Regions from separate parts of the Paracoccus broussonetiae genome, predicted to be linked through region 1. Evidence: riboswitches for the same ligand, from Rfam matches in the RefSeq annotation. Region 1 holds a riboswitch; each other region holds the start of a gene.
What was found. A riboswitch is a leader RNA that binds a small molecule or an ion and turns the genes downstream of it on or off. The one in region 1 is predicted to bind cobalamin.
Positions count from the first base shown of each region.

Region 2: it holds a riboswitch for cobalamin, as region 1 does, so the genes downstream of both, RM190_RS17985 (ABC transporter substrate-binding protein) here and RM190_RS17060 (TonB-dependent receptor plug domain-containing protein) in region 1, are expected to answer to the same signal.
Region 3: it holds a riboswitch for cobalamin, as region 1 does, so the genes downstream of both, RM190_RS02140 (DUF1636 domain-containing protein) here and RM190_RS17060 (TonB-dependent receptor plug domain-containing protein) in region 1, are expected to answer to the same signal.

Region 1 covers NZ_JAVRQI010000013.1:148,894-158,708, forward strand. The annotation lists gene RM190_RS17030 (sensor histidine kinase) at 1-989, shown strand, start outside; gene RM190_RS17035 (sigma-54-dependent transcriptional regulator) at 986-2,338, shown strand; gene RM190_RS17040 (tripartite tricarboxylate transporter substrate-binding protein) at 2,533-3,507, shown strand; gene RM190_RS17045 (tripartite tricarboxylate transporter TctB family protein) at 3,566-4,027, shown strand; gene RM190_RS17050 (tripartite tricarboxylate transporter permease) at 4,038-5,546, shown strand; gene RM190_RS17055 (Bug family tripartite tricarboxylate transporter substrate binding protein) at 5,576-6,538, shown strand; cobalamin riboswitch at 6,667-6,867, shown strand; gene RM190_RS17060 (TonB-dependent receptor plug domain-containing protein) at 6,999-8,870, shown strand; gene RM190_RS17065 (ABC transporter substrate-binding protein) at 8,864-9,700, shown strand; gene RM190_RS17070 (FecCD family ABC transporter permease) at 9,697-9,815, shown strand, end outside.
Region 2 covers NZ_JAVRQI010000014.1:162,639-172,453, forward strand. The annotation lists gene RM190_RS17975 (RecQ family ATP-dependent DNA helicase) at 1-2,330, opposite strand, end outside; gene RM190_RS17980 (hypothetical protein) at 2,675-3,016, opposite strand; cobalamin riboswitch at 3,268-3,464, shown strand; gene RM190_RS17985 (ABC transporter substrate-binding protein) at 3,616-4,626, shown strand; gene RM190_RS17990 (FecCD family ABC transporter permease) at 4,623-5,669, shown strand; gene RM190_RS17995 (ABC transporter ATP-binding protein) at 5,666-6,496, shown strand; gene RM190_RS18000 (pseudoazurin) at 6,435-6,860, shown strand; gene RM190_RS18005 (hypothetical protein) at 6,996-7,376, shown strand; gene RM190_RS18010 (copper chaperone PCu(A)C) at 7,427-7,933, shown strand; gene RM190_RS18015 (PepSY-associated TM helix domain-containing protein) at 8,034-9,347, shown strand; gene arsH (arsenical resistance protein ArsH) at 9,596-9,815, opposite strand, start outside.
Region 3 covers NZ_JAVRQI010000001.1:409,557-419,371, reverse strand. The annotation lists gene cobN (cobaltochelatase subunit CobN) at 1-607, opposite strand, end outside; gene cobW (cobalamin biosynthesis protein CobW) at 611-1,645, opposite strand; gene RM190_RS02140 (DUF1636 domain-containing protein) at 1,649-2,002, opposite strand; cobalamin riboswitch at 2,091-2,290, opposite strand; gene cobO (cob(I)yrinic acid a,c-diamide adenosyltransferase) at 2,328-2,939, shown strand; gene RM190_RS02130 (endonuclease/exonuclease/phosphatase family protein) at 2,946-4,004, opposite strand; gene leuD (3-isopropylmalate dehydratase small subunit) at 3,995-4,600, opposite strand; gene RM190_RS02120 (hypothetical protein) at 4,688-5,302, shown strand; gene leuC (3-isopropylmalate dehydratase large subunit) at 5,283-6,701, opposite strand; gene RM190_RS02110 (hypothetical protein) at 7,000-7,248, shown strand; gene rsfS (ribosome silencing factor) at 7,324-7,779, shown strand; gene rlmH (23S rRNA (pseudouridine(1915)-N(3))-methyltransferase RlmH) at 7,792-8,259, shown strand; gene RM190_RS02095 (LOG family protein) at 8,269-9,096, opposite strand; gene dapD (2,3,4,5-tetrahydropyridine-2,6-dicarboxylate N-succinyltransferase) at 9,202-9,815, shown strand, end outside.

The DNA.
Region 1 (9,815 bases):
CCGTACATGTGCTGCTGGACAGCGCGAACCTGCGGGCCGAGGCACGTTTTGCCGTGCTTGGCCTTGTGCTGCTGCTATCTGCCGCCGGTTTCGGTGCGCTGATGTGGCGCCAGCGTCGTGCCCAGACCGCCGAGAGGCTGGCGATGGAGCGTTTCGCCCATGCCGAGCTTGAGCGCCGCGTGATCGAACGCACGGCCGCGCTGGCCCGTGCCAACACCCAGCTGGAGCAGGAGATCGCCGAGCGTCGCGCGACCGAGGCCGAGTTGCGGGCGGCTCAGGCCAGCCTTGTCCAGGTCGGAAAGCTGGCGGCGCTGGGGCAGATGTCCGCCTCGCTCTCGCATGAAATCAACCAGCCGTTGGCCGCGGCGCGGAACTATGCCGACAGCGCCGCCATCCTGATCGAGCGCGGCGATTATGCGCGGGCGCGGGACAATATCGGCCAGATCCTGTCGCTGGTCGACCGGATGGCGGCCATCGGCAAGCATCTGCGGCAGGCGGCGCGAAAGCCCGACGACGTGCTGGGGGCGGTGTCGCTGCCCGCGCTGCTGGATGAAACCCGCACCATCGTCGCCGCCCGATTGGCGGCAAGCGGCGCCACGCTTGAAATTGATGTGCCCCCCGACCTTCCGGCCCTGCGCGCCGGTCCGACGCGATTGCAGCAGGTGCTGGTCAACCTGGTCTCGAACGCCGCAGACGCGGCCGAGACCGCGACCGACCGGCGCATCACCCTGTCGGGCCGGCTCGAAGGCGAGGTGATCGCCATTCGCGTCCGCGATCGCGGTGCGGGCATTCCCGAAGCGATTGCCGGGCGGATCTTCGACCCGTTCTTCACGACCAAGGGCGTCGGCGCGGGACTGGGGCTGGGGCTGTCGATCACAGCCAATATCGTGCGCGACTTCGGCGGAGAGATTTCCTGCCGCAACGCCCAGCCGGGTGCCGAGTTCTGCGTCCGGCTGCATGTCGCCACCTCTTCCGGGGTCGCGGCATGAGCGGGCTGGCGCGGGTTCTTCTGGTCGATGACGACCCGCAGATGCGCAGCTCAACCACGCAGGCGCTGGAACTGGCGGGCTTCGATGTCGAGCCGCTGGGATCGGGGGACGAGGCGCTGGCCTTGGCGGGGCCGGGATTTTCCGGCGTCGTCGTCAGCGACATCCGAATGCCCGGCATGGATGGCATGACGCTGCTTGGTCGGTTGCACGAGGTCGATCCCGAAATTCCGGTCATCCTTGTCACCGGCCATGCCGAGGTGCCCCTTGCGGTCGAAGCGATCCGGGGCGGCGCCTATGACTTCATCGAAAAGCCCTTTGTCGTTCAGGATCTGGCAACGGTCATCCGTCGTGCTGCCGAACATCGTGGTCTTGTGCTGGAGAACCGCCGCCTGCGCGCCGTCGCCGGCAAGCGCGACGACGTCGAGGCCCGCCTGCCCGGTCGCACCCAGGTCATGGTCGATCTGCGATACCGACTGCGCGCCATCGGCGCTTCGGACGCGGATACGCTGATCATCGGCCCGACCGGCGCGGGCAAAGAGGTGGTGGCGCGCGCATTGCACGACATCTCGGCCCGTGCCGGGCGGCCCTTCATCGCCATCAACTGCGCCGCCCTGCCCGAAGCGCTGATCGAATCCGAGCTGTTCGGTCACGAGGCCGGGGCCTTTCCCGGCGCATTGCGCCCGCGCTATGGCAAGTTCGAACATGCCCGCGGCGGCACGGTCCTGCTGGACGAGATCGGCTCGATGCCGCCCGAAATGCAGGCAAAGCTGCTGCGTGTCCTGCAGGAACGCGTCATCACCCGCCTTGGCTCGAACGACCCGGTGCCGCTGGACGTCCGCTTCATTGCAATCAGCAAGACCGACCTGACCGGGGCCGTCGCACGCGGCGAATTCCGCGAGGATCTGTTCTGGCGGCTGAATGTCGCGGTCCTGCATGTCCCCCCGCTTGCGGCACGACGCGAGGACATCCCCTTGCTGTTCCTGCAACTGGTCAGGGAATCTGCCGCCCGGCACAACATCCCCGAGCGCGAAGCCCCGGCCGCCTTCCTGTCCGGTCTTGCGGCACGGGACTGGCCGGGAAACGTGCGCGAGCTGCGCAATCTGGCCGAACGGTTCGTGCTGGGGCTGGAGGGGGCAGAACTTGGCCCAGATCCGGGTGCGAAGCTGTCCGACCGTGTCGCCAGTTTCGAACGCAGCCTGATCGCCGGCGCCATTGCCGCGCATGGTGGCAGGCTGCGCCCAGTCTATGAAACGCTCGGGATTTCCCGCAAGACGCTTTACGAGAAGATGCAGAAATACGCGCTGGACCGGCGTCTGATCCTTGACCCCGGAAACGACGGGCCGGGTTGACCCGATGATGGGTGGAAATCCACCCCTCTCAATCCCGTGATGTCACCTTTTTCACCCATTCCATATGCGCCGCCCGCCAATTCCGGCCGGTGACCGTGCTTTGCATTTGGCGATGCACCCGCGTCGCCCCCAGTCTGACCCAAGCGGCGGCACGATGAGGAGTCCGCCGAACCTGCATTCCTTGGGAGGGGAAGATGGCAATCTCGAAACTTCTCGGTGCGATCTGCGCCGTGACCATGCTGACCGCGCCGGCTTTCGCCGAGGGCTATCCCGACCGCCAGATCACCATGGTCGTGCCATTTTCGGCCGGCGGTCCCACCGATACCGTCGCCCGGCTGGTGGCCGAGCGCATGTCGGCAGACCTTGGCCAACAGATCGTCGTGGAAAACGTCGGCGGCGCTGGCGGCACGCTGGGCGCGGGCCAGGTCGCCAAGGCTGAACCCGACGGCTATACGATCCTGCTGCACCATATCGGCATGGCGACTTCGGCCACGCTGTATCGCAACCTCGCCTATGACACGCTGAACGCCTTTGAATATGTGGGCCTCGTGACCGAGGTGCCGATGGTCGTCGTCGCGCGCAAGGATCTTGAGCCCACCGATTTCAAGGGCTTCATGGATTACGTCAAGGCCAATGGCGACAAACTGACGCTGGCGAATGCCGGGATCGGGGCGGCCTCGCACCTGTGCGGCATGCTGCTGATGCAGGCGCTGGACACGCCGCTGGTCACCGTTCCCTACAAGGGGACCGGCCCGGCGATGACCGACCTTCTGGGCGGTCAGGTCGATATCATGTGCGACCAGACGACCAACACCACCCAGCAGATTCAGGGCGGCACGATCAAGGCTTATGCCGTCACTACGCCCGAACGGCTGCCGCTGTTCCCCGACCTGCCCACGGCCAAGGAATCGGGGCTTGAGAATCTTCAGGTCGGCATCTGGCATGGCATCTATACCCCCAAGGGCACCCCGGCCGAGGTGAATGAGCGCCTGTCGAAGTCGCTGCAGACCGCGCTGGCGGATGAAGGCGTCGTCAAGGCCATGGCCGATCTCGGGACCGCGCCCTCGCCCGCCGAGGATGCAACCCCCGCCGCGCTGAAAGCGAAACTCGAATCCGAGATTGCGCGCTGGAAACCGGTGATCGACGCCGCCGGCGTCTATGCCGACTAACCCTTTCGGTCCCGCCGCGCCCGGCGCGGCGGGAAACCGCATTGAACAGGGGGGAAACATGTCCACCAAACCCAAGGATTCCACGGATATCGCGACCGGCCTTCTGCTGATGGCCGCCGCGGCCTTTTTCGGCTGGCAAACCACCGGGCTGGAGATCGGGACGTCGCTGCGCATGGGGCCCGGCTACTTCCCGATGGTCCTGTCGGGGTTGCTGTTCCTGCTGGGCCTGCTGATCCTGCTGAAAGCATTCGGCCGCGCGGACGAACCTTTTGGCAAGGTCGCCTGGCGCGGCCTGATGTTCATCCTGCCCGCGCCGGTCTTCTTCGGACTGACGGTGCGCGGACTGGGCTTCGTTCCGGCGCTGTTCCTGACGACGCTGATCGCCGCGCAGGCCTCGGTTCGAATGCGGCCGCTGTACGCGCTGGTGCTGGCGCTGGCGGTCACGGTGCTGTCGACGCTGATCTTCAGCTATGGGCTGGGCCTGCCCTTCCGCCGCTTCGGCCCCTGGCTTCAGTTCTGAGGAGGGCGGCATGGATCTTCTCAGCAACCTTGCCCTTGGCTTTTCGGTCGCCTCGTCTCTGGCGAACCTGGCCTTCTGCCTGATCGGGGTCATCCTTGGCACGCTGATCGGCGTGCTTCCGGGGATCGGCGCGACGGCCACCATCGCCATGCTTCTGCCGATCACGTTCCAGCTTGAACCGGTCAGTTCGCTGATCATGCTCGCCGGGATCTATTACGGCGCGCAATACGGCGGCTCGACCACTGCGATCCTGATCAACATGCCGGGCGAAAGTTCGTCCGCCGTGACGGCGATCGACGGCTATCAGATGGCGCGGAAAGGCCGCGCCGGAACCGCGCTTGCGACGGCCGCAATCGGGTCGTTCTTTGCCGGCACTGTCGCGACTTTCCTTGTCGCGATCTTTGCACCACCCCTGACCACCATCGCGCTGAAATTCGGCGCGGCCGAGTATTTCAGCCTGATGGTGATGGGTCTGGTGATGTCGGTGGCCCTTGCCCATGGCTCGGTCCTCAAGGCGCTGGCCATGGTCGTGCTTGGCCTGCTGCTGGGCCTTGTGGGAACCGACATCTATACCGGCGCGCCGCGCTTCACGCTGGGCATCACCCAATATGCCGACGGGCTGAATTTCGTGGCCCTGGCCGTCGGCGTCTTCGGCATCGCCGAGATCCTGCGCAATCTTGAAGATGAGCATGATCGAGAAGTGATGACCAAAAACATCAACCGTCTGTTCCCGACGCGCAACGAGCTGCGCGAGATGATCGGCCCGATCCTGCGCGGCACCGCCGTTGGCTCGGTCCTGGGCATCCTGCCCGGCGGGGGCGCGATCCTGGCCAGCTTTGCCAGCTATACCGTGGAAAAGAAGCTGTCCAAGCACCCCGAGGAATTCGGCAAGGGCGCCCTTGCTGGCGTCGCGGGACCGGAAAGCGCGAACAATGCCGGCGCGCAGACCAGCTTCATTCCGCTGCTGACGCTGGGCATTCCCGCGAACCCGGTCATGGCGCTGATGATCGGCGCGATGATCATCCAGGGCATCGTACCGGGTCCGAACGTCGTCAGCGAACAACCGGCGCTGTTCTGGGGCATCATCGCCAGCATGTGGATCGGGAACCTGATGCTGGTCGTCCTGAACCTGCCGCTGATCGGGCTGTGGGTCAAACTGCTGACCGTGCCCTATTACGTGCTGTTCCCGATCATCATGGCGATGTGTTCGATCGGGGTCTATTCGGTCGCCTCGAACACCTATGACCTTTACGCCGTCGCGTTCTTCGGGCTGCTCGGCTACGCGATGACCAAGCTTCGCTGCGAACCCGCACCGCTGCTTCTGGGCTTCGTCCTTGGCCCCCTGCTGGAAGAGAACCTGCGCCGGGCCATGATCCTGTCACGGGGCGATCCGACCACCTTCATCACCCGTCCGATCAGCGCCACGCTGCTTCTGATGGCCGCCGCGATCCTGGTGCTGGTCTTCCTGCCCCAGATCCGCAAGCGCCGGGACGAGGTCTTTACCGAAAGCGACGCCTGAGGTCGCGATAGAATGGGAGGAGAAACATGATGCTGAAAATCACCCGGCGCCTTCTTCTGGGCGCCGCAATGGCCGCAGGGTTGGCCGGGGCCGCGGCCGCCGCGTTCCCTGACCGCCCGATCACGCTGGTGATCCCCTTCGCGGCCGGCGGCTCGACCGACGTGGTCGGGCGCATCGTCGCCGACCGGATGGGGCAGGCCCTTGGCCAGCAGGTGGTGGTCCAGAACGTGGGCGGCGCAGGCGGCAGTCTGGGCGCGCAGCAGGTCGCCAAGGCCGATCCCGACGGCTACACGATCCTGATGGGCACGGTCGCGACCCATGCGCTGAACCCGCTGATCCTGAAGCAGAAGCCCTATGACCCGGTCACGGATTTCGCGCCGATCTCGCTTCTGGTGCTGGTCCCGAACGTGCTGGCGGTGAACCCGGAATTGCCGGTCAAGACTGTGCAGGAGCTGATCGACCTCGCGAAGAAAGACCCGCTGGCCTATGCCTCGTCGGGGAACGGGACACCGCTGCACCTGTCGGGCGAGTTGTTCAAGTCGATGGCTGGCGTCGATATCACGCATATCCCCTATAAGGGCTCGGGTCCGGCGCTGACTGATGTTCTGGGCAACCAGGTGCCGATCATCTTCGACAATCTGCCGTCTTCCTCGGGCCATATCACCAGTGGCAAGCTGCGAGCGCTGGGTGTGACGACCAAGGAACGCGTGCCCTCGTTCCCGGATATCCCGGCCATTGCCGAAACGCTGCCGGGATATGAAACCTACAGCTGGAACGCGCTTTTCGCGCCCGCCGGAACCCCGCCCGAAGCCATTGCCGCGTTGAACAAGGCCGCGCTGGAGGCCATGGCCGACCCGGCGGTCGTGGCCCGCATGGGCGAATTCTCGGCCAGCATCGTCGCCTCCAGCCCCGAGGAACTGGCCGAGCACGTCAAGGCCGAGATGGCGAAATGGGAGCCGGTCGTGAAGGCCGCGAATGTCAGCCTGGACTGAGGCGCCACGTCCAGAAACCACGGCCCGGAGATCGTCTCTCCGGGCCGTTTTCGTTTGCGGACCCGCGATACTGCCGGTGCCGCCAAAGCCGTGCCGCAAGTCTGCTTGACAGAGCCCGCAATCCTGCGCCAACACAGGAACGCTTCGGTTTCCGGCGGTACTGCCGTCGGATCAAAAGGGAATGCGGTGCGCCGAAAGGCCATGCCGCGGCTGCCCCCGCAACTGTAGGCGGTGAGCGAAGGCCGACGACGCCACTGGGAAACACCCGGGAAGGCCGGCCCGAGCAGCGATCCGCAAGCCAGGAGACCTGCCGCAGCACTCACCCATTTCCGGCGCGGGGCGCGCCGTGAAAGCGGCCATTCCGCAGAGGTGAAGATCACCGGCCTGTGGCAGGGACCCCGGTTCCCGTCGCGGGCAATCTGCAGCGGCAGGCCCCGGCCTGCACAGGAAAGGCCAAGGCATGAAGTTGCGCCATCTGTTTTCCACCGCCGTCACCGCCACCCTTCTGCCCGCCGTCGCCCCCGCGCAGGATGTGGTGACGCTGGACCCGGTCATCCTCTCGGCCGGCTTCGCGCCGATCGCCGGGGATGCCTATGGCCGCGCGTTCACCGTCATCACCTCGGACGAGATCGAGGCGCGGGGCATCGCCACCATCCAGGATGCCCTGCGCGCGGTGCCGGGCGTCTCGGTTTCAAGCACCGGATCGACCCATACCCAGGTCCGCATCCGCGGCGGCGAAGCAGATCACACCCTGATCCTGATCGACGGGATCGAGGCCACGGGCGGAGCGGATGAGTACATCCTGAGCGGTTTGGAAACCGCCAATGTCGAGCGGATCGAGGTCCTGCGCGGCCCGCAATCAGTCTATTACGGATCGAACGCCTCGGCTGGCGTGATCAACATCATCACCCGAAAGGGCGGCGAGGGGCTGTCCTATGGCGGCGCGGTCGAGGTTGGAAACGGTGCCTCTGCCTCGGCCTATGCCAGCCGGAACGGATCTCGCGGCGGGCTGGCGGTGAATCTGTCCGCGAAGGACGACCACGGGTTCGACCAGTCGGGCGATGGCGGCGAAAAGGACGGGCTGACCCGCAAGACGATCGGCCTGTCCGGCTGGTTCCAGGCGACCGACGACCTGCGGCTGGGTGCCACACTGCGGCGGGCGACCGAAACCTATGACTATGATGCCGAAAATTACAGCGCCACCACCACCGACGAATATGTCGTCGACGATCCCGGCCTGTTTGGCGACCGGGACGAATTCCAGGGCGCGACCTGGGCCGAACTGTCGATGCTGGACGGACGGCTGACGCAGCGCCTGGAATATCAGGACAGCATCTTCAAGCAGAGCCTGCAGGGCGAAAACGAGACACGGGGCGAAACCCGCAAGCTGAAGTACCGGCTGAGTTTCGGGTTGGACGGCCTTGCCGTCGACGAAGCCCACCACCTTCTGAACGTCATGGCCGAGGGGCAAAAGGACGAGGCCTCGACCGCGCCGGATTTCGACCGCGAGATGACCTCGCTGGCCGTCGAGTACCGGGCGTTCCTTGACAATGGCATCGATCTGCAGGCCGGGATCCGTCATGACGACAACAGGGTCTTCGACGACTTCACCAGCTGGAACATCGGCCTGTCCTGGCAGATTCCAGATCGCCCATTCCGGCTTCATGCCTCGGCCGGGGCGGGGATGGTCAATCCCTCGTTCTTCGAGCTTTACGCCAATGACGCCTACAGCGTCGGCAATCCCTTTCTCGCCCCCGAGAAGAACCGCGGCTTCGACCTTGGGATCGAGGCCGAACTGCCGAATGGATTGGGCAGCATCGACGTGACCTATTTCAACGAGCGTCTTGAGGACGAGATCACCTATGTCTACGGCGCCGCCCCGGATGGCCGGGCCAGCTATGTGAACCAGTCGGGAGAAAGCCCGCGCCAAGGGATCGAGGCCAGCGCCCGGATCAAACCCACCGCGAACCTGGACCTTGCGCTGAGCTATACCTATCTGGACGCAAAGAATCCCGACGGCTCGATCGAAATCCGGCGTCCGCGCAACGAATTCGGACTGTCCGCCACGCTTGCTGTGCTGGAAGGCCGCGGCCAGGTCACCGCCGATTTCCGCCACGTCTCGGGCAATTTCGACACGCGCTTCTTCGGCGACTATGCGACGGCCGAACTGCCGGCCTATAACCTTGTGAACCTGTCGGCGGGCTATGACCTGACCGAACGGGTGCGGGTGACAGGGCGGGTCGTGAACCTTTTCGACAGCGAATATTCGGACGTCTGGGGCTTTGCCTCGCAGGGTCGCACGCTTTATGCGGGGCTGCAGGCCCGATGGTAAGGTCCGGGCTTCTGGCGCTGGCGCTGGCGCTGCCTTGCGCCGTTCTTGCGCGGGCCGATGTCCCACAACGGGTCGTGTCGATGAACCTGTGCACCGATCAGCTGGCCATGCTGCTGGCGGGACCGGGACAGCTTGTGTCGGTGTCGCGCCATGCGGGCGATCCCTCGACCTCAGCGATGGCGGATCAGGCGCGGGCCTTTCCCGCCAATGGCGGCACCGCCGAAGAGATCTATCTGCTGCGCCCCGATCTTGTGCTGGCGGGCGATTACACCAACCCCGTCACCCTTGCGATGCTGCAAAGGCTGGGCATTCGGGTCGAAACCTTTCCGGCTGATGAAACCGTCGCCGGGATCCGCGACAACCTGCGCCGCATGGGCGAACTGCTGGGGCGCGAACCTGCCGCCGGGGATGCAATCCGGGATTTCGACCGCGACCTGGCCCGGCTGGACGACGCCCCGCCGGGTCCACGCCCGCTTGCCGCGCTTTACGCCGCCAATGGCTACAGCTCGGGCAGCCTGACCTTGCCCGGCCAGATCATCGCGCTGGCCGGCTTCGAAAACCTTGCCGACCGCAGGGGGATCGCTGCCGGGGGCTACCTGCCACTGGAAACGCTGCTGCTGTCCGGTTCCGACCTGCTGGTCAAGGGGCGGCGTTATCCCGGTCGCTCTCGCGCCGAAGAGCCGCTGGACCACCCCGCCCTGCGGGAGCTGGCGCGTCGGCTGCCCTCGACACCGATGAACGACCCCGAATGGGTGTGCGGCACCCCCTTTGTCCTCAATGCCGTCGCCCGGCTTCGGGACCAGCGCCTTTCCATGCCGGAGGCGAAATGATCCGCGCAAGCTATTCCCGCCTACTTGCGCTGCTGGCCCTGCTGGTCGCGGCGCTGTTCACGGCGTCACTGCTGATCGGTCCCGCCGGGGTCCGCCCCGGTCCCGCCCTTGCGGC
Region 2 (9,815 bases), on a different contig from region 1:
ACCCCGGCTTCCGGTGAAGCATTCATCAGATGCCGCACCAGATCCAAAAGCTGCTTGCGGCGAGAATTGGCGATCCCGGCCTTTGCGAGGATCGCTTCAGCCTCCGCCATGCTGTGGACCCGCAGCGAGGATGGAAAGACCGATACCCGGTTCTCCTCGCGGGTCAGCAGGACCGATTCCTCGAGCCATGCTACAGCGGTCTTGACCCGGGTGTCGTCGGTCGTCGTGTCACGCTCGAACTCCCTTTCGGTTTCCTCGCGGACGATCTCCCCGGTGGTGGCGACCACTGCACCGCTTTGCTTGCCGCGCGTATCGAGACGACGCAGAGCCTTGAGGATGGCGCCGATCTCATGCCGGGCCAGCCTCGATCGGGCCGACAGCGAAAACTGCCGCTCGACGTCTTCGTGGCTGAAGAGCAGGACGCAGACAGCCGGGTCGCGGTCCCGTCCGGCGCGCCCCGCTTCCTGCAGGTAGTTTTCCAACGAACCCGGTATATCGCAATGGACCACGAGCCGGATGTCGGGCTTGTCGATCCCCATGCCGAAGGCATTGGTCGCGGCAATGACGCGCAAGTCGCCAATGCGAAAGCGTTCCTGCACCTCCTGCTTGCGTTCGGGCGTCAGCCCGGCGTGGAAATAATCCGCGTCCAGACCCTGCTGCCGAAGGAACTCGGCCACGCGCTCAGTTGTGGAGCGGGTGGCGCAATAGACCACCGCGCCGGATACACCTTCCTTCGGAAGCGCGCCTTCGATCGTGTCGAGGATGTCTGCGAGCTTGCGGCTGCTATGGGTCTCATGGACCTCGAAAAGCAGGTTGTGTCGGGTGGCGCCGCCATCGAGTAACAGCAGGTCCACCCCAAGGCGCGACTGGAAATGATCGCGGATGTCACGCACGACTTCAGGTTTGGCGGTTGCGGTCAGGCAGATCACTGGCGCCGGATCCTGATCTCCAGAGAACTCGCGGATGAAGCGCGAGACATAGCGATAGTCCGGGCGGAAATCATGGCCCCATTTCGAGACGCAATGCGCCTCGTCCAGAATCCAGTAGCCGATCTCCCGCTGCGCCAAAACCGAGCGAACCGATGGTGCGCGAAGTTGCTCGGGTGAAATCAGCAGCATAGAGGCGTCACCCATGCGCACTTGGTCCAGTGCTGCCTGTCGCTCCGGCATGGACAGAAGGCCGTTGATGGTGACGCATCCGCTGATGCCATGCCGGACGAGCCCCTGCACCTGATCCGCCATCAGGGCGACAAGCGGCGAGATCACCACCGAGAGCGAGCCGATCTTATCGAACCGCGAGAGCGCGGGAATCTGATAGCAGACAGACTTGCCGGTCCCGGTCGGCAGGATGCCAAGGACCGATTTCCCGGCCATGGCCTCGGCGACGATGCGTTCCTGAAGCGGAACGCCGGCATCATCCTTTGGTTCGGGCCGGAAACCGTCGAAGCCAAACCAGCGGGACAGAGCGTGCTTCGGGTCGCTCATCTCGCGGCACCAATGGCAGGCTGGATCGGCGCAGGCGCGGTCGCGAAGATGGCGCACGATCATCGAGGCTTCACGAAACTGGGCCCGGACCCAGGGCGGCATGACGGAATCCCCGCCGGCCACCGAAATCCAGGACAGGGCATAGGCCATCGGCCAGCCAAGTTGCGGCGATGACAGCCGGTTGATCGTCTGCAAGGAGCGGAACGAGCACGCCTTGCCTTCGAGAAGTTCGCCGATGGCATTCTCTGCTTGGACGGCGTGAGGACGAGGCGCTTGCCGAATTTCGGTGAACAGCGCATCGAAGCCGCTGCTGTCCGGCGAACACGTGGACAGAAAGTGATACGCTGCCAAGGCGGAAGGATTTTCGCGGTTGAGGGCGGCAAATGCCGCGATCTGGTTCCCCAGCACCGTCAGCACCAGCCGCGCGTCAAGCTCCGGGTCATTGACATGTCCAGCCTGCAAGCGGCCGTCATGATGGTGCTTGACGAGGTGATGATAGGGGTTTCGCGGGAACGCGAGGGGATTGAGCCAGAGCGTATCGATAGGCCTTTGTGCCAGTTTGGCCAAGCGCGGGCGCATCGCTACCAGATGCGGCAGATCGTGGCGGATGATGTTGTGGCCAAGCAGAAAGTCCGCTTCGGTTGCCAGAAATTCAAACCGATCTAGCGCCGCTTCCCGGTCACCTTTCTTGAACAGGATTTTCTGATCGTCCGAGTGACGCACCGCGGCAAATGCAAATGTCAGCGCGCGGGTCGGATCGACTTCCAGGTCAACAGACAGGCATCGCTCGATGAGCGGTATGGATCTTTGATCGCGCCCGGCGTCGTTCATGTCGAAGTTCTTCATTGAGAACGAAAACTTACCGATTTGTGATCATAGGCATGGCTCGCCACACATTACCAGCCTCGAGGCCGAGGCTGCCTCCGCTCACCGTCATACTGATTCACGTGCCTTCTCATCTGGGAGAAGACCCGCGCCTGTGCGGACTATTTTCGCTGTTCGACCTGAGCGTCCTCAGCCGGCCCTGGAGCGGACTTGAGGTGTAGCGGCAACTGGTTGTTCGAATGTCCGCTTTAGCCCCATTGCGGTCATTCGCTATAAGTAGGGCTGACGCGATTTATATCTGCTTTCCAATTGTATGCAGCTGGGCGCACCTTACGATCAACTTCGGTGTGAGCTATCGCGTTTGGTTAGGAGATGTCTGCTGTCCCCAAATAGACGATGTCTATCCTGCCGGGGCCAGTGGCTACGGTCGCCATCATCAAGCCAAGACGATTGGGATTAAGAGCGGTCTGCAACGTGCCGAGCGCTGCGCCGTCGGCCGATAGCATGTGGAGTTGACCGCCCCAATCGTGGACTTGCGCCGGTGTGCCAGAGAGCGGCGGAACGCCGAGCCATTTGAAGGCAGCCCAATATCGCCGGTCGGACGAGGTCCGGTTTTCAGCAGGTGTGAAGCTCTGCGCAAGTTCCAGCCAAATCGACTTAGTTTCGACCCCGTCAAGCGAACATGCGTCCGAGACAGGCAGGTTCAAGAACCCGGAGCCTCGGCCCCGCTCTGTGCGCGATGCCGGGTGAGGTCGACTGGTCCGGAATAGGGATAGGAAGAGCTCAGTCTGATCGAAGATCACGAATTCAATGTGCTCTCCTTGCGCGGACTGGATAAGACGGTCGAATCTTGCGGCATCGTATGTCTGCACTTTCGCATCCGCAAAATCGACGTGCCTGACGCTGAGGCGACGTGCGCGAGGCGTAGACATTGTCACTTGCGTGCTTTCGGCTCTCTGGCTAACAGGATCGCGTCGGTTTCCGAAAGGAATTGAAAGGGAATCCGTTGGGGCAATCGCCTCGAAACGGAACTGCCCCCGCAACTGTAGGCGGCGAGCAGGATGCGAATACGCCACTGTGGCCCACGGGCCATGGGAAGGCCGCATCCCGCGATGACCCGCCAGTCAGGAGACCTGCCGACGGATGAAACTCTAACGATCCGGGCGGGGTGTCCGGGGAGGTGCCAGATGCTTCATGCCTGCCGAACTGTCGGTCCGGTCCTTCGTTGCTGCGTTCCGTATCCGGACGCGGCTTTGCCATGGCCATTCCCCAAGCCCTTCGCCTGCAACCAGACCGGAGACTTGAGATGTTCCTGAAATCTACCCTGACCGGACTTCTTCTCGCTGGCGCCGCCATGCTGCCCGCCGCGGCAGAAACTTCATATCCGTTGAAGCTATCGAATTGCGGCATCGGTCTGTCCTTCGACGAGGCGCCGGAAAGCGCGGTGACCGTGGGTCAGGCCGCGACCGAGATCCTTTATTCGCTGGGTCTGGCCGACAAGGTCGCCGGCACCTCGGTCTGGTTCACGGAAATTTTGCCCGAGTTCAGCGAAACGAACGCCGGGATCGAGCGTCTGGCCGACAATGACCCGAGCTTCGAAAGCGTCGTCGCCAAGCGTCCCGGCATCGTGACCGTGCAATATGAATGGCATGTCGGCCCGCAAGGCATCGTCGCCACCCGCGAGCAGTTCTCGGACCTCGGGATTCCGACCTATATCCTGCCCTCGGATTGCACCGGAAAGGACAATAGCAAGGGCTCGGACGGCACGCGCAGCGACATGTATGCGATGGAGAGCATCTATCGCGGTGTCTCGGACCTGGGGCAGATTTTCGATGTGGCCGACAAGGGCGAGGCGCTGATCACCGATCTGAAGTCGCGCGAGGCCGCCGCGATCGACAAGGCCAAGGCGCTGGGGCTGAAGGATGCCTCGGCGGTGTTCTGGTTCTCCTCGGCCGAGATGGACATCGACCCCTATGTCGCCGGTCGCAAGGGTCCGCCAGCCTACATGATGAATGCGCTTGGCCTGAAGAACGTCGTCGATAGCGACGAGGAATGGCCGGTCGTCAGCTGGGAGACCATCGCGCGAGCCAACCCCTCGGTCATCGTCGTGGCGAAGATGGACCGCCGCCGTTTCGAGGCCGATGATTATGAAAAGAAGATCGGCTTCCTGAAATCCGATCCGGTGACCAGCCAGATGGATGCGGTGAAGAATGACCGCATCATCGTGCTGGACGCGCATGCGATGGACCCCTCGATCCGCAATATCGACGCGCTTGAGACCCTGGCCGGGGCGCTGCCGAAGTTCGGCCTGAAATGACCGAGGCCGCCATCCCCTGTGCCGCCGCTTGGCGGTCGCGGCTGATCCTACGTCTGACGCTGGGGCTGGCGGTGCTTGTCCTTGCCGTTCTGGTGGGCGTGGTTCTGGGCGAGACGCCGCTGCCGCCGTCGCAGGTGGCGACGGTGCTCGCACAGAAGCTTTGGGGTGCAGCATCGGGCGTCGATCCGATCGACGCAGGCATCATCTGGAATTACCGCCTGCCGCGCACGCTGGTCGCGGCGGCCTGTGGCGCGGGGCTCGCGCTGTCGGGGCTGGTCCTGCAGACGCTGGTGCGCAATGCCCTTGCCGATCCCTATCTGCTCGGCGTCTCGGCCGGGGCCTCGACCGGTGCGGTCGCGGTCACGATCATGGGCGTCGGCGCGGGGGCCATCGGCATCTCGGCCGGGGCCTTTGCGGGGGCCGCGCTCGCCTTCGGCATCGTCGCGGCGCTCGCGCGCGCAGCGGGGGGTGGATCGGCGCAGCTGGTCCTTGCCGGGATTGCGGGCTCGCAGCTTTTCAACGCGCTGACCAGCTTCTTCATTGCCAAATCCGCCAATGCCGAGCAGGCGCGCGGCATCATGTTCTGGCTGCTCGGCAATCTCTCGGGCGTGCGCTGGCCGGATGTGGCGCTGGCGGTGCCGGTGGCGCTGGCGGGGCTGCTGGCATGCGCGGTGCATATCCGGGCGCTTGACGCCTTCAGCTTCGGCGCGAGTGCGGCTGCCTCGCTGGGGATCGCGGTGCGACGGGTGATGGTCGTCCTGCTGGGGGCGGTGACGCTCATGACCGCGGTGATGGTCAGCCTTGTCGGGGCCATCGGCTTTGTCGGACTGGTCGTGCCTCATGCCATGCGCATTCTGGTGGGGGCTCGGCATGGCGCGCTGGTCCCGGCCTCGGCGCTGGCGGGAGCGGTCTTCATGATCGCGGCGGATGTGGTCTCGCGCGTGCTGATCCCCGGTCAAGTCGTCCCCATCGGCGTCGTCACCGCGCTGGTCGGCGCACCGGCATTCGCGCTGATCCTGATCCGCAACCGGAGTCGCGCATGAGGATCAGTGCAACCGACCTCTCGCTGCACGCGCAAGGCCGCAACATCGTCGACGGCGTCGATCTGCAGGTCGCAGCGGGCGAGACGTTTGGCCTGATCGGCCCGAACGGGTCGGGAAAATCGACGCTCCTGCGTCTCCTCGCTGGGCTCGACCGCCGCGCCAGGGGGATCGTCGAATTGGGGGGCGAGCCCGTGAGCAAGTTGCCCCGACGCGAAATCGCACGCCGCCTTGCCATGGTCGAGCAGCAGGCCGAGACAGGTGAGGCACTGACCGCCCGTCAGGTTGTCGAGCTTGGGCGCACGCCCTGGCTTTCGGCCCTGGCCCCCTTTGGCCCTGCCGACGCTGCCATCGTGGACAACGCGCTGCAGGCGGTCGGCATGAAGAGCATGGCCGCCCGGGCTTGGGCCACGCTTTCGGGCGGCGAGCGACAGCGCCTGCAAATCGCGCGCGCGCTAGCGCAACGGCCCCGCATCCTGCTTCTGGACGAGCCGACGAACCATCTGGATATCCACCATCAGCTTGCGCTGCTGCGGTTGGTCCAAGATCTGCCCCTGACCGTGGTGATCGCGCTGCATGACCTCAATCAGGCGATGGGCTGCGACCGACTGGGAGTCATGGCAGGGGGCCGCATGGTCGCCTGTGGCCCGCCCGACGCGGTCCTGACCTCCGATCTGCTGCGCAACGTCTTCCGGGTGGGTGCCACCACCCTGACCGATCCGAGGGACGATGTCAGCCTGCTGCGCTTCCACAACTTGGAGACGTTCAATGAAATACCTGCTGCTGCCGCTGATGCTGCTTGCAAATCCCGCCCTTGCCGAAATCCATGAGATCAGGATGCTCAATCGCGGCGATTCCGGCCCGATGGTCTATGAGCCGTCCTATCTGAACATCGCGCCGGGCGACACGGTTCGCTTCCTGCCGACCCAGCCCGGCCATAATGCCGCGACGATAGATGGCATGCTCCCGCCGGGTGCCGAGCCTTTCAAGTCGAAGATCAACGACTCGTTCGAGATTACACTTAGCGCGCCGGGCGCGTACGGCGTCAAATGCTCGCCGCATTATGCCATGGGCATGGTCATGCTGATCGAAGTGGGCGCCAGCTCCGAGGTCGCCTTGCCAGATGGCCTGCCGAAACGCACTGCCGAACGCTTCGCAAAGATCATCGCGGAACGCGAGCAGACGCAGAACTGAATCTGGCCTTCGGCACGGGCGCAAAACTCTGGCACGATCAGGATCACGCGGCTATAGATCCGACATTCACCTAGGTTCCCGATGCGCCAGTCCGCCACATCCTTTGCCCGTGCCCTCCCAGCTCTCGGCCGGGCGGTGGCGCTGGTCTTGGTCCTGCCCTTCGTGCTGCTCTCGCTGATGGCGCAAGGCACGATGGTGGCACAGGGCGCAACGCCGCAAAGTTTCATGGTCGTGCTCTGCGCCGATCACTTGCCGGTTGAGATGGTTCTGGATGCCGATGGCAATGTCGTCCGCGCCGACGAATATCGCGCAAAGCAGAGCGAGCAGGTCCCCAAATCGCCGAAGCCGCCATGCGATTGGTCGGTTCATGCCCAGCCCATGTTGGAGGCCGCGCCAGCCTTGCCGGTTGTTGCCGCGCAAATAGGCCGTCCCGCCGACCCGGCCGCCGCGCGCGACCAACGCATGCTGCGCGCAGAAGTCCTGGCCCCCTCGGCACGAGGTCCGCCCGTCGCGTGAATTCCGCGCCGCTCTTGGGCGGCAAGTGCAATTCACGGACAGGTAATCCCATGAAATCGAATATTCTGGCGGCCCCGGTGCTGGGCGCGCTTTTCCTTGGCATCCTCGGCGCTGGTGCTGTTGCGGACCCCATCACCCAGAAGGGCCTGACAATCTCGGATGCCTATATCCGGGCCATGCCGCCAAAGGCTCCGGTCGCGGGCGGCTTCCTCAAGATCCGAAATGACGGAGCGGAGGCGGATCGCCTCGTCTCGGCACATTCGCCAAAATCGGGTGAGGTGCAGATCCACGAGATGACCATGAACGGCAGCGTGATGAAGATGCGCGAGCTGCCCGAAGGTCTGCCGATCCCCGCCGGAGAGACGGTCGAACTGAAGCCGGGCGGCTATCACCTGATGTTCGTGGAAGTTCCGGAGCCCTTCGCCGAAGGGCAGACGGTCGAGGCGACCCTGGTCTTCGACAAGGCCGACGAGGTCACGCTGCCCTTCGAGGTCCGCGCCATGCGTTCCGCACCGCAGGCGGGTGAGGGTCACGATACCGGCCATTCGGGTCATTGACCGCCCAATCCCAGCCATCACCGGCGTTCCTTCGGCGGGCCTTTCGCAGATGCGAGGACAAATGTCTTACTCAGCCATTTCCGCTCGCCCGGCCACGGGCTTGAGCGATCTTTACCGGGCAGTCTGGCGCTGGCATTTCTATGCCGGTTTGCTTGTTCTGCCCTTCATGATCACCCTTTCGATCACAGGCGCGATGTATGTATTCCGCGACAAGATCGACAACTGGTATCACGCCGATCTGAAGCGGGTGCAGGTGCAGGAAAGCCAGCGGCTGGCGCCATCTGGGCTGGTCGCGTCGGCACTGGATGCGGTGCCCGGAACGGCGATCAAGTATACCGACCCGGTCGATGCGGGTGCCTCGACAGAAATCACCGTTTCGACCGAGGCGGGGAAGATGGCGGTCTATGTAAACCCCTATAACGGTCTGGTGTTGGGCGCGATGCCGGACAGGTCGACTCTGATGTGGACGGTTCGAACGCTGCACAGCTTCAAGTATTTCGGAACCTATGCCCGCTATATCATCGAGATCGCGGCGGGCTGGTCGATCCTGCTGGTCGCCACCGGTATCTACCTGTGGTGGCCGCGCGGGCAGAGGGGCGGCGTGGTCTCGGTCCGGGGCAAGCCGCAGCGGCGTGTCTTCTGGCGCGATCTACATGCCGTAACGGGGATCTTCGTCGGGTTCTTTATCGTCTTTCTGGCGATCACCGGTATGCCGTGGTCGGGTGTCTGGGGCGGCAAGGTCAACGAATGGGCGAATGGCAGCAATTTCGGCTATCCGGACGGGGTGCGGGTGAACGTGCCGATCTCCGGCCAGAAGCTCGACGTGATCGCCAAGACTTCGTGGACACTGGAGCAGGCGCGGATACCCGAAAGCATTGGCAGCGGGACGGCGATCAGCCTTGACGACGCCGTCGCAAAGTTCGACGCGCTCGGGCTGCATCGCGGCTACTCCGTCAGCCTGCCGCAAAAACCCGAGGGTGTGTTCAGCGGCTCGGTCTATCCCAACGATCTGAGCCAGCAGCGCGTCGTGCATCTGGACCAGTATTCGGGTCAGCCGCTGCTGGACATGTCCTACGCGGATTACGGCCCGCTGGGCAAATGGCTGGAATGGGGCATCAACACCCATATGGGCCAGACCTTCGGGCTTCTGAACCAAATCATCCTGCTGGTGGCCTGTGCGGCCATCGTGCTGCTGGCGGTCTCGGCGGTGGTGATGTGGTGGAAACGCCGCCCCTCGGGATCGCTCGGCGTGCCCCCCTTGCCGCAAGACAGGCGGGCGTTCCGCGGGCTGATCGTCATTCTGGCAGTCGGCGGGGTGATCTTCCCCTTGGTCGGAGCCTCGCTGCTGGTCATGCTACTGCTTGACATGGCCTATGTCCGTCTGCGCCGCGGTCGCCCGGTGATGGGCGTCTGACGAGCTCTAACCTCGGCCGAGCTCGAAATCGCGCCATTCATATCCGCGTCGACCGGACCCCAGTCCTACATGTGAGGACTAAGTGCCGGCTGGCTCTGGGTAATCGGCCGCTTTGGGCTTGGCATATACCGCCGTATCTGCAGATCGGGGCCGCATGCAGAGTGTTGCGAGATGCGAGCACAGACCCCCCTCAAGCTTGGCGGTTGCATCAAGCGCCGCAATAACGGGCCAACGCCGTGTCGAGGTCATCAGGTCGCGGATTTCAAATTAACCCTTGCCTCGAGCTTCGCCGCGGCCTCTTTGCGCTCGCTGTAGCGATCGGTCAGGACGTCGGACAGATCGCGGGTCAACAGTGTGAAGCGGACCAGTTCCTCCATCACATCGACGATGCGGTCGTAGTAGCTGGACGGGCGCATCCGCCCGGCTTCGTCGAACTCGTCATAGGCCTTGGCGACCGAGGACTGGTTG
Region 3 (9,815 bases), on a different contig from region 1:
AGCTGCGGTAGAAGCTGACAAGAACCGGGCGCGGCCCGCCAAGTGGCGCGGCCATTATCCCGGCATCCGGATCATGGAAGCCAAAAGTCGGGACGGTGGGCGCATCCGCGACCTCTGGCCCATCCAGTCCCGCGGATGCGGCCAACACGGCCAGCGCGCTGCGGGCCGCGTCAGCGCCGCCACTGTCGCAAAGCGCGGCCAGTCTGCGCAGCACCGGCACCGGCAGGGTCGAGAGGCGGTCGAGGGTGGCGTCCTCGTGCCCGTCGCCGGGCAGGATGGCCAGCGCGATGCCCCGCCGCCGGGCAAGATCCTGAAGACTGGCGATGCCATAGGGCCAATACCCCTCGCCCCCGATCAGGCGGACCAGAACGGCGCGTGCGCCGGACAGAACCGTCTCGCAATACTGGTCGACCGACAGGGGATGGCGCAGGGCCGAAAGATTGCACAGCCGAAGCGATGGCAGCCCGCCCCGATGCCAGCCTGCCGCGAAAGCACCAAGGTCGCTGTCCGAAAAGGACAGCACGACCATGTCGGCCGAGGTCTGGCCGGGGTCCGTCGGAACCTCGGTCTCCTCAAGCCCACGGCTTTCGCGGAAGACGACATGCATGGGTCAGGCCGTCAGGATGTGCCGGATCGCGGCTTCGTCGATGTCGTCATGTTCGGCAATGACGACAAGGCGCGACTGGCGCGGGCTGTCGCCCCAGGGGCGGTCGAACTGGTGGCGGACCCGCGCACCCACGGCCTGCACCAGCAGGCGCATGGGTTTGCCCGCGACGGCGACATGGCCCTTGACCCGCAGGATGTTCCGTTCACGCGCCAGCCGGGCGATCCGATCCGACAGGTCGGCGGGATCGGCGATCTCGGGCAGGTCGATCACGACGGAGTCGAAATCGTCATGCTCGTGGTCATCCGCGCCGTCATGGTGGCTGGGGCGGGCATCCAGGTCATCTTCGGCAGCGGCGTTCAGGCCCAGGATCACGCGCGGATCGATCACACCCTCGGACAAGGGCAGAATCGGCAGCTTGCGCGGCGCCTCGGCCTCGACCACGGCGCGGGCGGCGGTAAGGCCGGCCTCTCCCGCCAGATCGGCCTTGGTCAGCAGGACAAGATCGGCGCAGGCGATCTGGTCCTCGAATACCTCGGACAGCGGCGTTTCGTGGTCCAGGCTTTCATCCGCCGCGCGCTGGGCCTGCACTGCGTCCTCGTCCGGGGCAAAGCGGCCCGCGGCCACCGCCTCGGCATCGGCCAGGGCGATGACGCCGTCGACGGTGATGCGCGAACGGATGGCGGGCCAGTCGAAGGCCTTCAGCAAGGGCTTGGGCAGCGCCAGACCCGAGGTCTCGATCAGGATGTGGTCCGGCTTCCGGGGCAGGGCCATCAGCGCTTCCAGCGTCGGGATGAAGTCGTCGGCGACGGTGCAGCAGATGCAGCCATTCGACAGCTCGACGATGTTCTCGGCCGGGCAGCTTTCATCCGCGCAGGATTTCAGGATGTCGCCGTCGACGCCCACGGTGCCGAATTCGTTGACCAGAACGGCAAGCCGCTTGCCCTGCGGGTTCTGCATCAGGTGCCGGATCAGCGTGGTCTTGCCCGCGCCAAGGAAGCCTGTGATCACGGTGACGGGGGTCTTGGTCAGGTCGGTCATCTTTCACCCAATCGGAGGAATGCGCGCGATACTGCGCTTGCGGAAAATCGCGACGCGGTCGCGCCATGGCACGATGCCGTCGGTGCTGGCGGCATAGGCGGCCGCGCCCTGAAGGATCTCGGGCACGTCCGCGATCTCCATCCGGCCATAGACATAGCTCCACCGGCCCGGCCCGCTGAGCGCGATGGCCGAGCCGCTGTTGCAGGCCGAGAGGCATTCGACGGGAATGATGCGGACGCCCGGGGGCGGGGCCACGCCGTCCAGCGCCGCATGCAGCCTTGCGCCCGCGACGGGCTGGCCATCCAGCACCGGCTGGCCGGCGCGGCAGGTGGTGCAGACAAGCAGTGAAACGTCCATGCGCCCTTCATTTCCATGTGGCGGGCGCGGTGCGGGTATGCGGGCACGGGATTCGTGCCACGAACCCAAGCAGGAACACCCCGTCCGCCGGTCAAACAAGGCGCAGGCAGGTCTCCCGGCTTGCGGATTCAGGCTTTCGCCAACGGTCGGCCCACCTTCCCGGCCGAAGCCAGTGGCATAGGGCGACCTTTCCGGTCACGGTCGCGGGGGCGGCTGCTTTCCAGGCCAAGGCCTGTCGCATTCCCTCTTAGCCTGCCATAAGGCAGGACCAGCGCAGGCAAAGAAGTGCGCCGGGCGCCCGCACTTGTCAAGCAAGGGAGTCGCGATGTCAGCCGAAGGGAATACCCGCCATTCCGAGAAGATGGCCCAGATCAAGGCCGCCCGAGACCGGATGATGCAGGACAAGACCGGCGAAAAGGGGCTGGTCATCGTCCATACCGGCAAGGGCAAGGGCAAGTCGTCCTCGGGTTTCGGGATGATTCTGCGCTGCATCGCCCATGACATGCCCTGCGCGGTCGTGCAGTTCATCAAGGGTGCATGGGACACGGGCGAGCGGCGGTTGCTGACCGGGCATTTCGGCGATCTGTGCCAGTTTCACGCGATGGGCGAGGGCTTCACCTGGGAAACCCAGGACCGGGACCGCGACATTGCTGCGGCGCGCGCGGGCTGGGACAAGGCGCAAGAGCTGATCCGCGACCCTCGCATCCGCATGGTCCTGCTGGACGAGATCAACATCGCGCTCCGCTATGGCTATCTGCAGGTGGGGGAGGTGCTGGATTTCCTGCAACGTGAGAAGCCGCCGATGACCCATGTCGTGCTGACCGGGCGCAATGCCGATCCGGCCCTGATCGAGGCCGCCGATCTCGTGACCGAGATGGAGGCGGTGAAGCATCCCTTCCGCGCGGGCATCAAGGCGCAGCCGGGGGTCGAGTTCTAGGTCAGCTCACCGCTCGGCGGGCGGCCAGTCTATATCGACCCAGACCAGCCGATGGCTGGAGGCCGCCAGCGCCACCTGCGCCAGTTCGCCCGTCGGGGGCCAGAATACGCCCGAGCCAAGCACCTTCAGGCCCTTTTGCGGCAGGACGTAATCGACGCGCAGGTTTCCGGGCGGCTTGTCGTCGGGCCAGTCGCCGGTATCCAGCGCCGGGTCGCCCTTTTGAGCCGCGTTCACGCCCGCGCTGCCGGCAGCCCTGCCCCCTTCGCTTGCGGGCAGGGAATCGGTCACGCGCGCCATCATCCGGGCCAACGCATCGGGGCGCCCCTCGCTGTCGGCAGCGTCGATGTTCAGCTTGCCCGCCAGCACGAAGGGCGCGCCGGGCAGCCGGTCCAGCCAGAAGGCCAACTCGTCATGGTTGCGCCTGCCGTTGCGATCCTCGGGCCCGTCGAAAACCGGGGGCGAGGCCGCCATTGCCAGCAGGTGCAGCGGCTTTCCCGCGACGGTCAGCGTCGCGTCCCAATGTGCGGCCGAGGACAGGCGCTGCACGGCCGCCACCTCGGGCGCGGCCGGGGGCATCAGATTGCCGGGCAGATCGCGCCACAGGAACGCCGAGTGGTCAAGGACCGGGCCGATCGGGTGACGCGACAGGATCGCCATGCCGCCCTGCCCGGAAAAGCGGCCAAAGCCCTGCCGGTCATTGGCGGTCCCGGCCCTGCCGTTTCCGTCCAGATCCAGCCCGCTGGGCATGCCCGCGTTGGGGCGGGCCGAGAAACTGTGCGGATAATCCGCGCCAGCCGCCGACAACCGGGCGCGGAAGGCGGCCAAGGCCAGCCCGTCCAGATCCCAGTCGAAACCGGTCAGCAGCAGGATATCGGGTCGGGTTTCGGCGATCACCCGGACGACCGCGTCGATCTGGGCGTCCTTGCGGCCAAGATCGCGCAAAAGAAGCCCTGGCCCGTCTCGCGACAGGTCGGGGCTGAACGTGGCGATCCGCAGGGGCGCGGCCGCGGTGGCGGAACCCAGGGCGGCAAGAAGGACCGCCCCGGCAAGCGCCCTTAGACCCAAGGGAGGCTCTGGGCCATCTGGGTCTCGAAGCTGTCGATCGAGCCGGATTTCTCCATCGTCAGGCCGATGTCATCCAGCCCTTCCAGCATGCAATGCTTGCGGAAGGCGTCGACCTCGAACGCGAAGCTTTGCCCGTCCGAGGTGGTGACGACCTGATTTTCCAGATCGACGGTCATGCGGGCATTCGCCCCCTTGCGGGCGTCTTCCATCAGCACGTCGACGACTTCCTTGGGCATGACGATCGGAAGGATGCCGTTCTTGAAGCAGTTGTTGAAGAAGATGTCCGCGAAGCTGGTCGAGATGACGCAGCGGATGCCGAAATCCATCAGCGCCCAGGGCGCATGTTCGCGCGACGACCCGCAGCCGAAATTGTCGCCCGCGACGATGATCTGCGACTGCCGATAAGCGGGCTGGTTCAGGACGAAATCCGGAACCTCGTTGCCTTCGGAATCATAGCGCATCTCGTCGAACAGGTTCTTGCCCAGTCCCGAACGATGGATCGTTTTCAGGAACTGCTTGGGGATGATCATGTCGGTGTCGATATTGACCAGCGGCATCGGAGCGGCGATCCCGGTCAATGTGGTGAACTTGTCCATTTGCTTCCTCGCAGAATTGACTGGCCGCGTGGGTGGCCGTTAGCTTTTTGGCGACGGCAGTTTGCCACCGTCCGTGAGGTATGTTCGATGTTTGGTTTCCCCGGCCTGTCCGGCCTGAGCGATTGCATCTTTGGCGACTGGAGGCCGCAGATCGGGGATCCCGAGATCACCGGCTGGCTGACGGTGGTCTCGTATGTGATATGCCTTGTGCTGGCGATCATGGTCCTGCGCCGCCAGCCGCAGGGTGCGGCGCGCGGCTTGTGGGGCACGATCGCGGCGATCATGGCGTTCCTGGCCATCAACAAGCAGCTTGACCTGCAAACCGCGCTGACCGCGACGGGGCGCTGTCTGGCACATGTGCAGGGCTGGTATGACCAGCGCTGGCTGGTGCAGATCGCCTTCATCGCTGTGCTGGTTCTGGTCGTGCTGGTCGCCCTGCTGGTTGCCCTGCGCTCGCTTTCCGGTCAGTTGCACGCAAACGGCCTGGCCCTGCTGGGCCTTGCCGTGCTTTGCGGCTTCGTTCTGGTGCGGGCGGTGGGGTTCCATCATGTCGACCGTCTCATCAGCATGGATTTCGCGAACATCCGTTTCAACTTCTGGTTCGAGAATGCCGGGCTGGTGCTGATTGCCGTGAACGCCGTGCTTCTGCTGCGGCGGGGCAGGGTGCCCCGCCGCGCCGAAGTCAGACGGTCTCGGCCATGAATTCGCGCACGTCGGTCAGGTGGCCCTTGATGCCCGCTGCTGCCGCCATCACCGGCGACATCAGGTGCGTACGTCCGCCACGGCCCATCCGCCCTTCGAAGTTGCGGTTCGAGGTCGCGGCGCAGCGTTCGCCCGGGGCAAGCTGGTCGGGGTTCATGCCCAGACACATCGAGCAACCGGCAAGGCGCCATTCGAAGCCGGCATCGGTGAAGATCTTGTCCAGACCCTCTTCCTCGGCCTGAAGCCGAACCAGACCCGAGCCGGGCACGACCATGCCGCGCACGCCCTCGGCCAGATGCTGGCCCTTGAGGATGCCGGCGGCAGCGCGCAGATCCTCGATCCGGCCGTTGGTGCAGGACCCGATGAAGACCGCGTCGATCTTGATCTCGTTCAGCGGGGTGCCGGGCTGCAGACCCATATAGTCAAGGCTGCGGCGCGCGGCCTCGACCTTGCCACCCTCGAAGTCTTCGGCGGCGGGAACCTTGTCGGTGATCGCCAGCACGTCCTCGGGCGAGGTGCCCCAGGTCACGACGGGGGCGATATCTTCGCCCCGGATGGTCACGACCTTGTCGAAATGCGCGCCTTCGTCGGTGTAGAGCGTCTTCCACCAGTTCAGCGCGGCTTCCCAGGCAGCGCCTTTCGGGGCGTGCGGGCGGCCGTTCACATAGGCGAAGGTCTTTTCGTCCGGGGCGATCAGACCGGCGCGTGCGCCACCTTCGATCGCCATGTTGCAGACGGTCATGCGACCTTCCATCGACAGCTCGCGGATCGCTTCGCCGCAATATTCGATGACATAGCCGGTGCCGCCGGCGGTGCCGGTCTTGCCGATGACGGCCAGAGTAATGTCCTTGGCGGTCACACCCGGCAGCAGTTTGCCGGTGATCTCGACCTTCATGTTCTTGGACTTCTTCTGGATCAGCGTCTGGGTGGCCAGGACGTGTTCCACCTCGGACGTGCCGATGCCGTGGGCAAGCGAGCCGAAGGCGCCATGCGTCGCGGTGTGGCTGTCGCCGCAGACGACGGTCATGCCGGGCAGGGTCCAGCCCTGTTCCGGGCCGACGATATGGACGATGCCCTGGCGGACATCCGACATCGGGTAATAGTTCAGCCCGAATTCACGCGCGTTCTTGTCCAGTTCGGCGACCTGGATGCGGCCCTCGGGGTTTTCGATCCCGTTCACCCGGTCGGCGGTGGTCGGAACGTTGTGGTCCGGAACGGCGATGGTCTGGTCGGGGCGGCGCACCTTGCGGCCGGCCATGCGCAGGCCTTCGAATGCCTGGGGCGAGGTCACTTCGTGGACCAGGTGACGGTCGATATAAAGGATGCAGGTCCCGTCATCGGAACGGTCGACCACATGCGCGTCGAAGATCTTGTCGTAGAGGGTGCGCGGTGCGCCCATATTGGTGTTGCCGGTCATGGCTTTCTCTTTCCGAAAGAGTAGCTGGGAAAACGCGAAAATTGGCGCCGCGATACGCGGCAGGGCGCTGGCACGCGCCATCGACCGTCAAAGTCGTGCAGTGACGGACAGGCTTTCGCCGTAAAACCGCCCCGGCAGGCGGGCGCGGTCATGGATGTCGAAATAGACGAATCCTCGCATGGCGGCAGTATTACGATGAATTGACGGGCCAGGCAATATCGACACACGCGCCTGTCAATTCCCCTTCGTGTCATCTGCGTTATCATCCCGGCCCAGTCGGATGGAGGGCCAGGACATGACGATTCGCATCCTGCTGCGGGTGGTTCCGTTGGTGATTGCGGCGCTTTTTGCGCTTGATGCGTTGGTCCGTGATGGGGCAAGCGACCGCCGGGACGAGATGACGCGGCTTCAAACGAACCAGCTTGCCTGGGTCCAGTCCGGGCTCAACTGCCCGGAGAGGCAGGAAAATCCGCGGGATTTCGCCTGTCCCGCGGCGTCATCGTCAACAAAAACCGGCCCGGAACATTGAGCGGACGGCGATTCATGCTACATTGATGGAACCCAGTGCCGGGGTTTTTCGGCTCGATGACCGGAGGATGAACCCCTGTCCAATACCGCTTCGCCGGCCCCTTCGCCGGCTGCGTCCACCGCGGAGTCCGAGCTGAGCAGCGATCAGCTACTGGACCGCATTCTCACCTCGCTTGATGACGACAAGGCCGAAGAGGTCGTGACCATCGACCTGCGCGGCCGTTCTGCCATGGCCGATCACATGGTGATCGCCTCGGGTCGTTCGTCGCGCCAGGTGGCCGCCATCGCCGAAAAGCTGGTGCAGCGTCTGAAGGAACAGACCGGCCGCACCGCCCGGATCGAGGGCAAGGAAACCGGGGATTGGGTCCTGATCGACACCGATGATGTGATCGTTCACCTGTTCCGCCCGGAAGTGCGCGAATTCTATCAGCTTGAAAAGATGTGGATGCCGGCGGATGCGCTGCGTTCTGCCACGCTTGAGCGGATGCGCGCAGATCACGCGGCTGAAGAGGCCCGCCGGCCCCAGAACTGACCGGAACAGACGATGCGCATGGTCATTGCCGCGGTCGGGCGGCTGCGGCAGGGCCCCGAGGCGAAATTGATCGCCGATTACCTTGACCGTCATGCCAAGGCCGGACGCGCGCTTGGCCTGCCTCCGGTCACGATTTCCGAAGTCGAGGACAAGCGCGGTGGCGGCATGGCCGCCGAGGCTCCACTGCTGGAACGTGCGATCCCCGACGGTGCCGCGCTGGTCGTGATGGACGAGCGCGGGCAGATGCTGACCTCACCCGAATTTGCCCAGAAGATCGCGGGTTTTCGTGATCAGGCGCGTGACATCGCCTTTGTCATCGGCGGCGCGGACGGGATCGATCCGGCCCTGCGGGACCGCGCCGATCTGGCGATCAGCTTTGGGCGCATGGTCTGGCCGCACATGCTGGTCCGCGTCATGCTGGCCGAACAGATCTATCGCGCGACCACCATTCTGGGGGGCAGCCCCTATCACCGGGTCTGACCCGCCCGCTCAGGGGCAGGGCACGACCCAGTTGTCGATGATTGCGACCGCTTCCTCGGCGGTTTCGACAAAGCTGATCAGCCCCAGATCCTCGCGGTTGATCGTGCCGGCCTCGGCCAGCGCGTCCCAGTTGATGATCCGGTTCCAGAATTCTGCACCGAACAGGATGAAGGGGACACGCTTCATGCGGCCGGTCTGGATCAGGGTCAGGGCCTCGAACATCTCGTCCATGGTGCCGAAGCCGCCGGGGAACACCGTCACTGCCTTGGCGCGCATCAGGAAATGCATCTTCCTGATCGCGAAGTAATGGAAGTTGAAGCACAGGTCGGGCGTCACGAATTCGTTCGGCGCCTGTTCATGCGGAAGCACGATCGACAGGCCGATGGAGGCCCCCCCGGCCTCGTGCGCGCCAAGGTTTCCCGCCTCCATCACGCCGGGTCCGCCACCGGTGCAGATGACGTTTTCGGCGCCATAGCTTTCAAGGCTGCGCTCGGTCATCATCCGGGCAAACCGGCGGGCTTCCTCATAATAACGCGACAGCTCGGCCAGGGCCGGGGTGCGCGCGCCGTCGCGCTTCGCGGGCGAAGGGATGCGGGCACCGCCGAACAGCACGATGGTCGAGCGGATGCCGCGCGCATCCATGATCATCTCGGGCTTGAGCAGTTCAAGCTGCAGCCGGACGGGACGCAGTTCCTCGCGCAACAGGAATTCGTGGTCGGTAAAGGCAAGACGATAGGCGGGCGCACGGGTCTGGGGCGTGTCGGGCAGTTGGCGCGCGGCCACGGCGTCCTGCTGGCTGTCACGGATCGGGTGGTGGCGCTCGTCTTCTTCGATCATCGAAACCTCTGACGTGGGGCAGGCGCGGATTGCGCGGCTGCACGCCCCCGGTCTATAGCCCTTGCGAGACAGTTTCCACCCGAGTTCCAGCAACAGAGAGATCCCATGTCCAACGCCCAGCTTGAAGCCGCCATCGAATCCGCCTGGGACATTCGCGACCAGATCACCCCCGCCACCACCGGCGAGGCGCGCGAGGCTGTGGAGGCCACGCTTGACGCCCTGGACCGCGGCACGCTGCGCGTGGCCGAGAAGCGCGGCAACGACTGGCACGTCAACCAGTGGGCTAAAAAGGCCGTGCTGCTGGGCTTTCGCCTGAAGGACATGGAAGTTCATGCCGGCGGTCCGCAGAATGGCGGCTGGTGGGACAAGGTGGACAGCAAGTTCGCCGGCTGGGGCGAAAACCGCTGGCGCGACGCGGGCTTCCGCGCGGTGCCGAATGCGGTCGTGCGCAAATCGGCCTTCATCGCCAAGGGCGTGGTCCTGATGCCCAGCTTCGTGAACCTGGGCGCCTATGTCGACGAAGGCACCATGGTCGATACCTGGGCCACGGTCGGTTCCTGCGCGCAAATCGGCAAGAACGTCCACCTGTCGGGCGGCGTGGGCATCGGCGGCGTGCTGGAGCCGATGCAGGCCGGCCCGACCATCATCGAGGACAATTGCTTCATCGGCGCGCGTTCCGAAGTGGTCGAGGGCTGCATCGTGCGCGAGGGATCGGTTCT